Regions from separate parts of the Cribrihabitans pelagius genome, predicted to be linked through region 2. Evidence: riboswitches for the same ligand, from Rfam matches in the RefSeq annotation. Region 2 holds a riboswitch; the other holds the start of a gene.
The links. Region 2 has a riboswitch for cobalamin ahead of ACOHX0_RS05475 (CbtB domain-containing protein). Riboswitches for the same ligand answer to the same signal wherever they lie in the genome.

Region 1 (5,285 bases), on a different contig from region 2:
TCGGCGGCAAAGGCGTTCTTCAGCGTGCGCACCATCGCGTCCTGGCCGACCAGGTCGGCAAAGGTCTCGGGGCGGTATTTGCGGGCCAGAACCTGATAGGGGGATTGGCCGGTTTCGCCGCCGGTGCCGCCGGGGGCGGCGCTGGGTGTGTCGCTCATGGTCTCTCGTGCCGGATTCGGGGAGGCGGCAGCGCCGCGTTGCGGGCAAGGTAAGGAAGCGGGGCGGCTTCGTCCACCGCAGAAGGGGCGCGGGGCCGGGGCCGCAGGGAGCCGCGGGGCGCGCCGTGCCAACCAGTTGTGCCAAAAGGCTTGGGAGGGCGGCGCTTTCGCGGCTAGGCTGCCAAAGTCGGGTCCCGGTCACGGGGCGGACGGTGCGAAGGGGCGGCGGCAGCGGGAGAGTGCCATCATGTCCAGGGATAATCCCGGCGCGGCAGGGCCGGGCCAGCAGGAGCCAGTACAGCGGGAGCCAATGAAGGAGGCCGGTGCGGAGGGGCTGGCGATTCACGCGCTGCCAGTCGCGCGCGGCATCCTGGCGCTGTGCCCGCTGCCCGGGGCAGGCGGCGATTACCGCGGCGACCTGGCCGATATCGGCGGGTGGCAGCCGGGATTGGTGATTTCGCTCACCACTGACGCAGAAAATGCAAGCGTCGGCGGCCAGCTGCTGGGCGCCGACATCCAGAGCCTCGCTTGCCGCTGGGTGCATCTGCCGGTGCCGGATTTCCAGGCTCCGCCGCCCGCGGTGGCGGCGAAATGGCCCGCCGCCAGCGCCGCCGCGCGCCATGCGCTCAGGGGCGGCGGCCGGGTGCTGGTGCATTGCCGCGGCGGCTGCGGCCGCTCGGGCATGGCGGTGCTGCGGCTGCTGGTGGAATGCGGCGAGCCCCCGGCCAAGGCGCTGGCCCGCCTGCGCGCGGTGCGCCCCTGCGCGGTGGAAACCCAGGCGCAGATGGACTGGGCCTGCGCGCCCTATTGGGCAGGAGAGCAGGCGCCCGGCCAGGGCTGAGCCGGGCCGGGGCTGCAAAACGCGGCCGTGCCGCTCAGAGCGCCATCATCCGCTCGGCGTCCCGCGCCTCTGCGGGCTTGGGCAGCGCCTCGACCAGCGCGCAAGGACGGCAGCTGCCGCCCTGTGCCGCGGTGAAGGCGCTGCCGCCGCGCCGGAACATCGCATCGGCATAGCGGTCGAGCTCTGCGGGATCGGCGTCCTCATCGGCGCCGCAGAACACCCTAATGCCTTCGTGGCTGGCCGCAAAGCGCGCCGGGCAACCCTTGGCGCAGCCTTCCAGCGCGGTGCTGCCGGAAATCGAAAAATCCGCCTGTGTCAGCGGCTTGGCCCTTGTCATCGCCTCGGCCAGCTTGGCCACCATCTGCTCCGCCGCCGGGCAGGGCCTGCCCAGGTGCAGGCAGGTTGTTGCGGCGTAGAAATGTGTCTTGTCCGTCCAGATCATCAGCGCCCTCCGCGCTTGGCGGGGCAGCTGCCGGGACCGGTTCCAAATGATCTGCGCCCGTGAGCACCGCGGCCATCCGGACCCGCCCGGACACCCCGCCGGTTTCGAGTTTCACGTGTGACGGCAGGTCTCCTGACTCGCGGGTCAAAGCGTCCCCGATCCTTCCCGGCGCGGCAGGGCCGCGGGCCAGTGGTGATCTTCGGGGTTGCTCGCCGCTCACAGTTGCGGGGGCAGTCGCGGCATTGGCCAGGCTGCAAAGCCGGGCCGCACCGTGTTCCCTTTTCACCCCGGGCAGCAGAACGCGTGCCGCGGGAAACCGTCACCCCAAGCGGTAGCGGCTCTCCCGCCGCCGCGTCAATCGGTTTTCTGCGGCTGCGGGGCCTGCGGCGCCGTTTGCGGCAGCGCCAGCTGCGCGGGCAGGGCGCGGATCACGTCCGACGAGCGGCGCACCCGTGCCAGCTGCCAGCCGCCCTGCAGCAGGATATAGAAGTTCTCCGCCGCCGCGCGCGCCTCAGACTCACTCATTCCCAGACGGCGGGCGTGGGCGGCGGTCTCGCCGATCCAGCCCTCGAACAGCTCCGCCGCGTGCTGGTGCAGCTGCGCGTTGTCCGGCCCCTCGAACAGCGTGGCCGAGACCGGGCAGCCCGCCCATTTGCCGGAGGTATCGAAAAGCTTCGCAAGCTTGTGGCAGACCGTCACCGCGCCCTCACGGAAGCTGGCGGCAGGCTCGAAGGAGACCGCGATCAGCCGCAGGATCTGGTCCGAGGCCCAAGTTGCCGCCGCCATCGCGAGGTCGGATTTGCCGTTCGGGAAGTGGTGGTAGAGCGAGCCCTTGGGCGCCTCCGCCGCGGCCAGCACCTCGGAGAGGCCGACGCCGCTGTAGCCTTTGTCGCGGAACAGCACCGCAGCGGCCAGGATCAGGCGCTCCCGCGTGGGCCGCGGCGGAGCACCGCCGGCCGGATCGCTGGCGGCCTGAGCGGGGGTGGCGGAAGAAACTGCGGGGGAAGGTGTCGTCGCGTCACGCATGGCGCAAGCTTGACAGGTCTAGACCGGATGGTCCAGTGGTGGAATTAGACCAGTTGGTCTAGGAGAGGTCTTGCCATGCTGGACGACACATCAGCCAAATCCGCCGCGGTCCGGGAAGAGCCCGTGCGGTTCGCGTCGGGCAATGCGAGGCTGGCCGGAAGGCTGTTCCGTCCCGAGGGGCCTGCGCGGGCGGCGGTGGTGCTCAATGGCGCGACCGGTGTGCCGCAGAGCTTCTACCGGCATTTCGCGCGCTGGCTGGCCGCTGAGCAGCAGCTGGCGTGCCTCACCTATGACTACCGGGACTTTGCCGAGTCGGCGCAGGGCCACCCGCGCCGCTCGAATGCAACAATGGCCGATTGGGCGCTGGCGGATCAGCCGGCCGCCCGGGCCGAGATGCGGCGGCACTATGCGGGCGTGCCGCTGTGGGTGATTGGCCATTCTTTGGGGGCGATGCTGATGCCCCTGCAGGATGGCCTCGAAGACGTCGCCCGCATGATCGTGGTTGCGGGCGGCTTGGTGCATCACCACGATCATCCCTGGCCCTACCGCGCGCTGGCGCTGGCCTTCTGGTTCGGGCATGTGCCCGTGGCGGTGCGGCTGGCCGGGTTCCTCCCCGGGCGCGCGGTGGGGTTCGGGGCCGACCTGCCGGCCGGGGTCTACTGGCAGTGGCGGCGCTGGTGCACCACGCCGGGAAGCTACCTGCCGGAAACCGGAAACAGCCTGCCGCGCCCGGCCTGGGCGCGCTCGGGCGTGCCGGTGGACGTGATCGCGCTGAGCGACGATGACGTGATCCCGCCGGTGAGCGCCTGGCGCCTGGCCGAGGTCTTCGGCGCGGTGCCGCAGCGACGAAGGGTGCTGAGGCCGTCCGATTACGGGCTGAAGGCGGCGGGCCACCTCGGTGCCTTTGCCCGCCGCAACGCGGCGCTCTGGCCGGAGCTGGTTGCGCCGCTCTGACCGCCCGGCGGCGGGATTTCAGACCAGGCCCCCGTTTTCCTGCCGCAACCGCGTTTCAGGCGGTGCGGTTCAGACTGTGCGGTTCAGCCGCTCTTCGGTCAGCTTGGCATAGTCGGACAGGCGCTGCTTGAATCGGCTTTCCAGCTTGCCGCGCGCCAGTTTCAGCGATTGCAGCATCAGCCGGCCGGGCAGGGTGCTGGCGGACAGTTTCAGCTCCACCGCCATCCGGGTGCTGCGCGGCGACAGGGCGGTCAGCGCAACCTGCATGGTGCCCTCGACGCCGCTGCCGCTGCCAGTCAGCGCCAGTCCGGTCACCGGTTCATACTCCTTAAGCACCAAGCGGATATCGCGCGGCTTGCCGCGGAGCTGGAAGCGCAGATCCCAGGCCAGCCCCGCATCCGGGGCAGCGATGTCGCCGGTGCGCTCCACCTCAAGCCCGCGCCGGACCGCGGCCCGCTCCAGGTGTTCAAAATCGGCAATCGCCTCGAAGACCCTGGAAATCGGTGCTTCGATATCTTCCTTGCTGAGAAACTTCATGAATGCCCGCCTGAAATCTGCCTGTGTTCTGCTGCCTGGACCGAATATGCGCGCTAGTCCAGCGTATCCGCAAGCCAGTTCTTGATAAGGAAATGCGCAATGGCGCCCTCACGCGCGGGCTTCATCTCCTGGTGCGAGCCCGCAAATACATCCATCATCTCCTGCCGCGGAACCCAGCGCGCATCCTCGATTTCGGTGCGGTCGATGGTGAGCGCCTGACCAAGCGCCTCCCCGGCGCAGCCGAACATCAGCGACATCGGGAAGGGCCACGGCTGGCTCGACAAGTAGCTGACCGCGCCGACTTCGACGCCGCATTCCTCGAAGGTTTCCCGTCGCACCGCCGCCTCCAGCGTCTCGCCTGGCTCGACAAAGCCCGCCAGCAGCGAATAGACGCCCTCGGGCCAGCCGGGCGAGCGCCCCACCAGCACGTCATCGCCATGGGTGATGAGCATGATCACCACCGGATCGGTGCGCGGAAAATGCGGTGTCCCGCAGACCGGGCAAAGCCGCTGCCAGCCCGCCTGAACCACCCGGCTGGGCGCGCCGCAAGCGGCGCAGAAGCGGTGGCTGCGGTGCCAGGACAGGAGCGCCTTGGCGGTGGCCGCGATCTCGGCGTCCAGGGCAGGCAGCAGCGCCATCACTTGGCGCAGATCGGCAAAGACCTGGCCCTGCGGCAGATCCGGGTGCTGCGGGCCGAAGCTGCCGGGTGTGTCCTCCGCGGCCGCCTCCGGCTGCCAGCCGCTGAGCATGCAGGCAAAGCGCGGCGCACCTTCGGGCGTGTGGCCAAGGAACAGCGCCTCGGCGCGGGCGGCCTCTGCCAGCGGGTGGCCGGGGGCGGTCCAGGCCAGCACGGCACTGCCGCCGCCGGGGGCGGGCGGACAGATCAGCGGCTGGCCGCGCCACACCAGCAGCACTGCCGCCTCCGGGTGCCGCCAGGCCGCGTCCAGTGCCGCCGCGTCGCCGCGCAGATGCGCGCTGCGCTGCAAGCCGCCGCCGCCGAATGTCACCAGTTCCGCGCGTTTCATCGCTGCTCCTGCCTGTTGCTCCGGTCCGCACGGGGCGCTGCCTTTGGTCCAAGATCGCCACCCTGCCTGCCGCCCGCGGCAAAGGCCAGAAGCCCCGGCCGACGCGCCGCGGCCTGTCGCCGCAGGGCCACAGGCCGCCAGGCGTTTTTGCGCTGATTTTCGTTGATTTGAAGCCGCCGCGCCTCAGTTGCCGGTTTGGCTTGCTGAAAAAAGTTAACGCGGCCGCGACGGCGGGTTTGCAATTCCTGCAAACGCTGATCCAAATGGGAGCGGAATAACAGGGCGTGGAGCAGCGCCGGCAA
Region 2 (5,285 bases):
GGCGCTCCACCAGATATCCACGCCCTCGGAAGCGATCGCGCGGAAAGAGCATTCGCCATCCAGCATCACCACCAGCGTATCGGCGCTGCCGGGCCAGCCGCCCTCGCGCAACTGCCGCCCGGTGGTGATGGTGAAGGGCGCGCCGATGTCGTTGAGCGGCACCGCATGTGCCGCCGTCAGCGCCTGGATCGAAGTGATGCCCGGGATCACCGTGAGCCGCAGATCCGCCTGGGCCTTAAGCCGGGCGGCAATCCGCATGGTGCTGTCGTAAAGCGACGGGTCGCCCCAGACCAGGAACCCCGCCTTGCCGCCCTCGGGCAGGGCTTCGCACAGCGTCTGCCACCAGATCTCCGCGATGGCGTCGTGCCAGTCATCCACCCGCTGGCGGTAATCGCGGGTTGCCTCGTCGCGCCGGGGCAGGGCGAACTCCACGATTCGCGGGCCGTCCCCCTCGATCGCCTGCGCGCAGATATCCTTGCGCAGGCCAGCGAGGTCATCCTTGCCCGCGCCCTTGGTGGGGATCAGGACCACGTCCTGCGCATTCAGCGCCGCAATCGCCTGCAAGGTCATGTGCTGGGGGTTGCCGGTGCCGATGCCGATCAGGGAGAGCTCAATCATGCCGGGGCCTTCTCGCTGGAAGCGCGGCCCCCGGACAAGGGCAGCGCGCGTGTATTCCGCTCGTCTGGGAACAGGCTCAGGAGCCTTCGCCATCACCCTGCACGGTGACGCTGGCCGAGACCGGCTCACCCTCGACCGTCAGCGGGCTGTGGCTGTTGGAGTTGAGCGAGACCGTCACTTCGGCTCCGCCCGCGGGCAGGGAGGGGATATGCAGCCACTCGGCATAGAGCCGGGCGATCTTTCCGCCGTTCACATAGACATGCGCATGACCCTCGCCGGGCACATCCGCGGCGGAGGCATTCTGCGGGGCAAAGCGGAAGTTCTCCGGCGTGACCTGCAGGTTCCATCCGGACATCGGGTCCTTCAGCAGTTTGAGCGCAACCCGGGGCGCATCGCTGCCCGCGGGAAGGTCCAGCACCGCCTCATGGGCGTGGCCTGCCATTTCCGCATGGCCGCCGCCGTGAAGCGCCGCGCTGCCGTGGTCGTGGCCGTCGAAGGTCACGCCATTCCCGGCCGCAGTCACAAAGCCCGCGCCGCCGCCGAAGACCAGCCCGATGGCAAAAAGAGCAAGAGAGCGGGACATCTTCTTATCCTCGTCAAAAGAGCGCCCCGCCGGTCTGCACCGGCGGGGCGGGAAGTGCTGCGGGTCAGGCCGCGGCCGCTTCGCGTTTGCCTTCGGCTTGCCAGAAGTGGCCTGCGAAGGTGCCCAAGAGCACCCAGGCCGCCATCCCCACGCCAAAGGCGCGGGCGGCGAACAGCGCGCCGATTTCGGTCGGCACCGGGCCGGAGAAGCTCTCGGGCTCGGGCGCGCCCGCCACATGCGGTGCGAGCAGCAGCAGCGCGGCGATCAGATAGGCGGTCAGCCCGCCGCCAAAGGCAATGAGCCACATGGCAACCCCCGCCGCCGCGACCGTCAGCGTCCACCAGACCTGGCGCAGGCCGACATCGGCCGCCGCCACTCCCGGCACCTCGGGCGCCAGCGACAGGCCGGGCGCGAAGTGGAAGGTGATGAATCCCGCGAGCCCCCACAACAGCCCGGTGCGCGCGGTGACGGCATGGCCCTGGCGCTCGGCCAGCGACATCAGCGCCACCATCACCAGCGCATAGCCGGTGTAGGTCAGCATGGTGAAGATGATGCTCAGCCCGTCGCGCATCACGTCGATGCCGGGCAGCTCGGGATGCGCCGAGATCGCGGCACCGCCGAAATGCACCAGCTCACCGGATTCGTAGAGCTCCGCATGCAGCAGCACCGGCTGCACGAAAACGAGCTGCAGCAGGGCGGTAATCAACCCTGCTGCAGCGCCAGCGAACAACCCGCTGGTCAGAATGCGGCTGAACATGGCCCTAGTGGCAGGGGAAGCCGGTGGCGTGGCGCACGTCATGCGCCGCGTCATGCAGGGCAGAGGCCTGCACGTGGCCGGTCAGCGTGACAATGCCCAGTCCCAGGACCACGGCAAACAGGGCCGGAATCAGGCTGGTGCCGGCGGCAGATGCCAGATGCGTTTTCGTCGTCATGTCTTTCCTCCTAGCCGTCACACCCGACGGCACAAGTTTTCTGTTCCGACACGGCCGGTCTCCTGACTCGCGGGTCGCTGCGGCTGTCCTCCTTCCCGGCTTGCGCCAGTGGCATTGGACGGCCGCTCGCCGCTCACAGTCGCGGGGGCGGTTGAAGCTTCGGCGCCGCGATTTGGTCCGCCGTTCCTCATTCCCGTTTCAGTCCTGGCGCTTGGCACCACTGGACACCGTATCGCTTTGTTGTGCCCGGCGCGGGCCGCTCCGGTCAAGGCTGAAACCGTCCTGTTGCGCAAGCTTCGCGGCAGGGAACCGGAAAATGGAGATTTTCCGGCCAAAATTCCGTGCGGGAATTTTGTTCCGCCCGCCGCATGCGCGGGCTCAGCTGTTTTGCGCCGGAATTCGGGCCAGCGCCTTGAAGCGCAACGCCCCGAGCGGGCGCGCATCGGCGAAATTGCCGTCGGGACTCGCGCCATACATCTGCAGGAAGGTCATCAGGTCCGGCAGGTCGGCGGCAGTGATCTCGCCAAACAGATAGGCGGTCTTGCCGCTCTGCCGCACCGCCAGCGTTTGCGGACGGCGGCAGCCGGACATGCAGTCCGCCTGCGCCAGTTCCGCCCTCAGCCCGGCGTCCTGCAAGGCCGCCGCGAGCTGATCCGGCAGCTGCGGGTCGGCGTCCCGGCAGGTGCGGCAGAGGGTGATCGCGGGTGTGCTCATGCGCCTGGTGGCGGGTTTGCAGGCGCAGCGGGCAGATCGCTGCCGGCCAGCGGCCCGTAGAGGATCAGCACCGGCGCGCCGGTCTCCATCTTGCGCAGCACCTGCGGCAGCTCGCCCACCGTGTGGCAATGCAGCGACTGCGCAGGCGTCGAGACACCCAGCGCCAGCAGCGCGCGGGTTTCCGGCGGCAGCCCGGCCTGCATCAGCTTCTCCGCCAGGGCTGCGAAGGTGCGCTTGCCCATGTAGACCACGGTGGTCGCCTCCGGATCCGCCAGCGCCGCGAGGTTCAGGTTGTCCGGGAGCCCGCCGGTCACGTCATGGCCGGTGATGAACTGCAGCCGCCGTGCCGTCATCCGCCGGGTGAGCGGGATGTTCGCCGCCGCCGCCGCCGCCGAGGCCGCGGTCACACCGGGCACGATCTCAAAACCGATTCCGGCCGCGCGCAGGGCGGTGATCTCCTCCTCCAGCCGCCCGAAGACGCCCGAGTCACCGGATTTCAGCCGCACCACATGCGCACCCGATGATGCGTATTCCACCAGGAGCTGGCTCACGTGGTCCTGCCTGGGCGAGGGGCGGCCGGCGCGCTTGCCGACGCCGACCAGATCGGCATCCGGACGGGCATGGGACAGGATCGGCCCCGAAGACAGATCATCGAACAGCACCGCGTCCGCCGTCTCCAGCCGCTTCACCGCCTTGATGGTCAACAGCTCCGGATCGCCCGGGCCGGAGGAGACGAAGCTGACAAAACCGCTCATGTCCGCTCTCCGGTGATGAGGTGGAAGAAGGTGCCGGTGACATGCCCCTTGACCGAGCCGGTCTCGGGCACCGGCCTGCCGTCGGCGTCCATCACCTGCGCGAGCGGCGCGTCGGGTTCGTCCAGGATGGTGGAATAGTGGAACTCATGCCCGCGCAAGGCTTGGCCCGCGGCAAAGCCCGGCATCGCCGATTGCAGCACCGCACGGCGGTAGCCGAGATGGAACTTGCGCTTCTCGTAGGAGGTCACCAGCCCCAATAGCCCCGCCATCCGGTGGCGGTTGCCCGCCTTGTCGATCAGCGCCTCGCCCAGCGCCATGTAGCCGCCGCATTCGCCATGCACCGGCCTGGTTTCCGCGTGCCTGCGCAGGCCCGCGCGGAAGGTTTCCGCCGCCGCCAGCGTACCGCCATGCAGCTCCGGGTAGCCGCCGGGCAGCCAGACCAGATCGGCGTCCTGCGCGGGCGCCTCGTCGGCAAGGGGCGAAAACGGCAGGATCTCCGCGCCCGCCGCGCGCCAGCCTTCCAGCAGGTGCGGGTAGGTGAAGGAAAATGCCGCATCCCGTGCAAGCGCAATCCGCTGGGCCGGCGGCGCGGGCAGGCTGGCCGGGGCGGGCGCCTGGCCGGCCAGCGCCGCAGCCTTGATCGCCTCCAGATCGACATGCTCGCGCAGGAAGGCGGCATAGCCTGCAATGGCGGCTTCCAGATCGGGATGCTCAACCGCCTGGATCAGGCCCAGATGCCGCTCCGGCAAAGTCAGATCGCCGCGCCGGGGCAGGGAGCCCAGAACCCTGATGCCCGCCTTCTCCATGCCCAGCCGGGTCAGACGCTCGTGGCGCGGGCTGGCAACGCGGTTCAGGATCACCCCGGCAAAGGGCAGTTCCGGATCATAGGCCCTGAATCCCAGCGCCGTGGCCGCCGCCGACTGCGCCTGGCCGCCGACGTCGACCACCAGCACCACCGGCCAGCCCATGCGCTTCGCCGTCTCGGCCGAGGAGCCGAAGCCCGATTGCCCGCGCGTCGCCACCCCGTCGTAGAGCCCCATCGAGCCCTCGCCGACGCAAATCTCCGCCCCTGACGCCTGGCCCGCGACCGCGTCCAGCAGCTTGCCGTCCATCGCCCAGGTGTCGAGGTTGAAGGACGGCCGCCCCGCCGCAGCCAGGTGGAAGGCGGGGTCAATATAGTCCGGCCCGCTCTTGTAAGGCTGCACGGTCAGACCGTCCTCCGCCAAGGCCCGCAACAGGCCCAGCATCACCGTGGTCTTGCCGGTGCTCGAGGAGGGCGCCGAGATCATCAGTCCGGGAGGGGGCATAGTCATCGGTCCAGTCATCGCCTCAGTCATCCCCGTGGCTCCAGCTCGACCACGGGCTGTCCGCGCTTTGCGGGCGGTAGCGGCGGTCGTATTCGGTGGAATAAAGACAGCTCTCGTCAAAGCCTTCGCCCTTCAGAACCGGCCCCACCAGGATCAGCGCGGTGCGGGAGATCTTCTCGTCCAGCGAGGCCTTCAGCGTCGCAAGCGTGGCCCGGATGATCTGCTGGTCCGGCCAGCTGGCGCGGTAGACCACGGCCACCGGGCAGTCGCCGCCATAGTGGGGCGTCAGGCTCTCCACCACGTGATCCAGGTTGCCGATCGACAGGTGGATCGCCAGCGTCGCGCCGGTCCGCGCGAAGTTCTCCAGCGTTTCGCC

Region 1: it holds a riboswitch for cobalamin, as region 2 does, so the genes downstream of both, ACOHX0_RS10165 (hypothetical protein) here and ACOHX0_RS05475 (CbtB domain-containing protein) in region 2, are expected to answer to the same signal.

Annotation. Positions count from the first base shown of each region.
Region 1 covers NZ_JBMERR010000009.1:105,980-111,264, forward strand. The annotation lists gene ACOHX0_RS10155 (DNA polymerase III subunit gamma/tau) at 1-158, opposite strand, end outside; gene ACOHX0_RS10160 (protein-tyrosine phosphatase family protein) at 469-999, shown strand; gene ACOHX0_RS10165 (hypothetical protein) at 1,034-1,441, opposite strand; cobalamin riboswitch at 1,547-1,777, opposite strand; gene ACOHX0_RS10170 (TetR/AcrR family transcriptional regulator) at 1,796-2,467, opposite strand; gene ACOHX0_RS10175 (alpha/beta hydrolase family protein) at 2,543-3,421, shown strand; gene ACOHX0_RS10180 (SRPBCC family protein) at 3,491-3,958, opposite strand; gene nudC (NAD(+) diphosphatase) at 4,012-4,983, opposite strand.
Region 2 covers NZ_JBMERR010000004.1:162,286-167,570, reverse strand. The annotation lists gene cobF (precorrin-6A synthase (deacetylating)) at 1-618, opposite strand, end outside; gene ACOHX0_RS05485 (hypothetical protein) at 695-1,201, opposite strand; gene ACOHX0_RS05480 (CbtA family protein) at 1,266-1,958, opposite strand; gene ACOHX0_RS05475 (CbtB domain-containing protein) at 1,963-2,133, opposite strand; cobalamin riboswitch at 2,169-2,375, opposite strand; gene ACOHX0_RS05470 (DUF1636 family protein) at 2,512-2,847, opposite strand; gene cobA (uroporphyrinogen-III C-methyltransferase) at 2,844-3,602, opposite strand; gene ACOHX0_RS05460 (cobyrinic acid a,c-diamide synthase CobB) at 3,599-4,915, opposite strand; gene cobM (precorrin-4 C(11)-methyltransferase) at 4,932-5,285, opposite strand, start outside.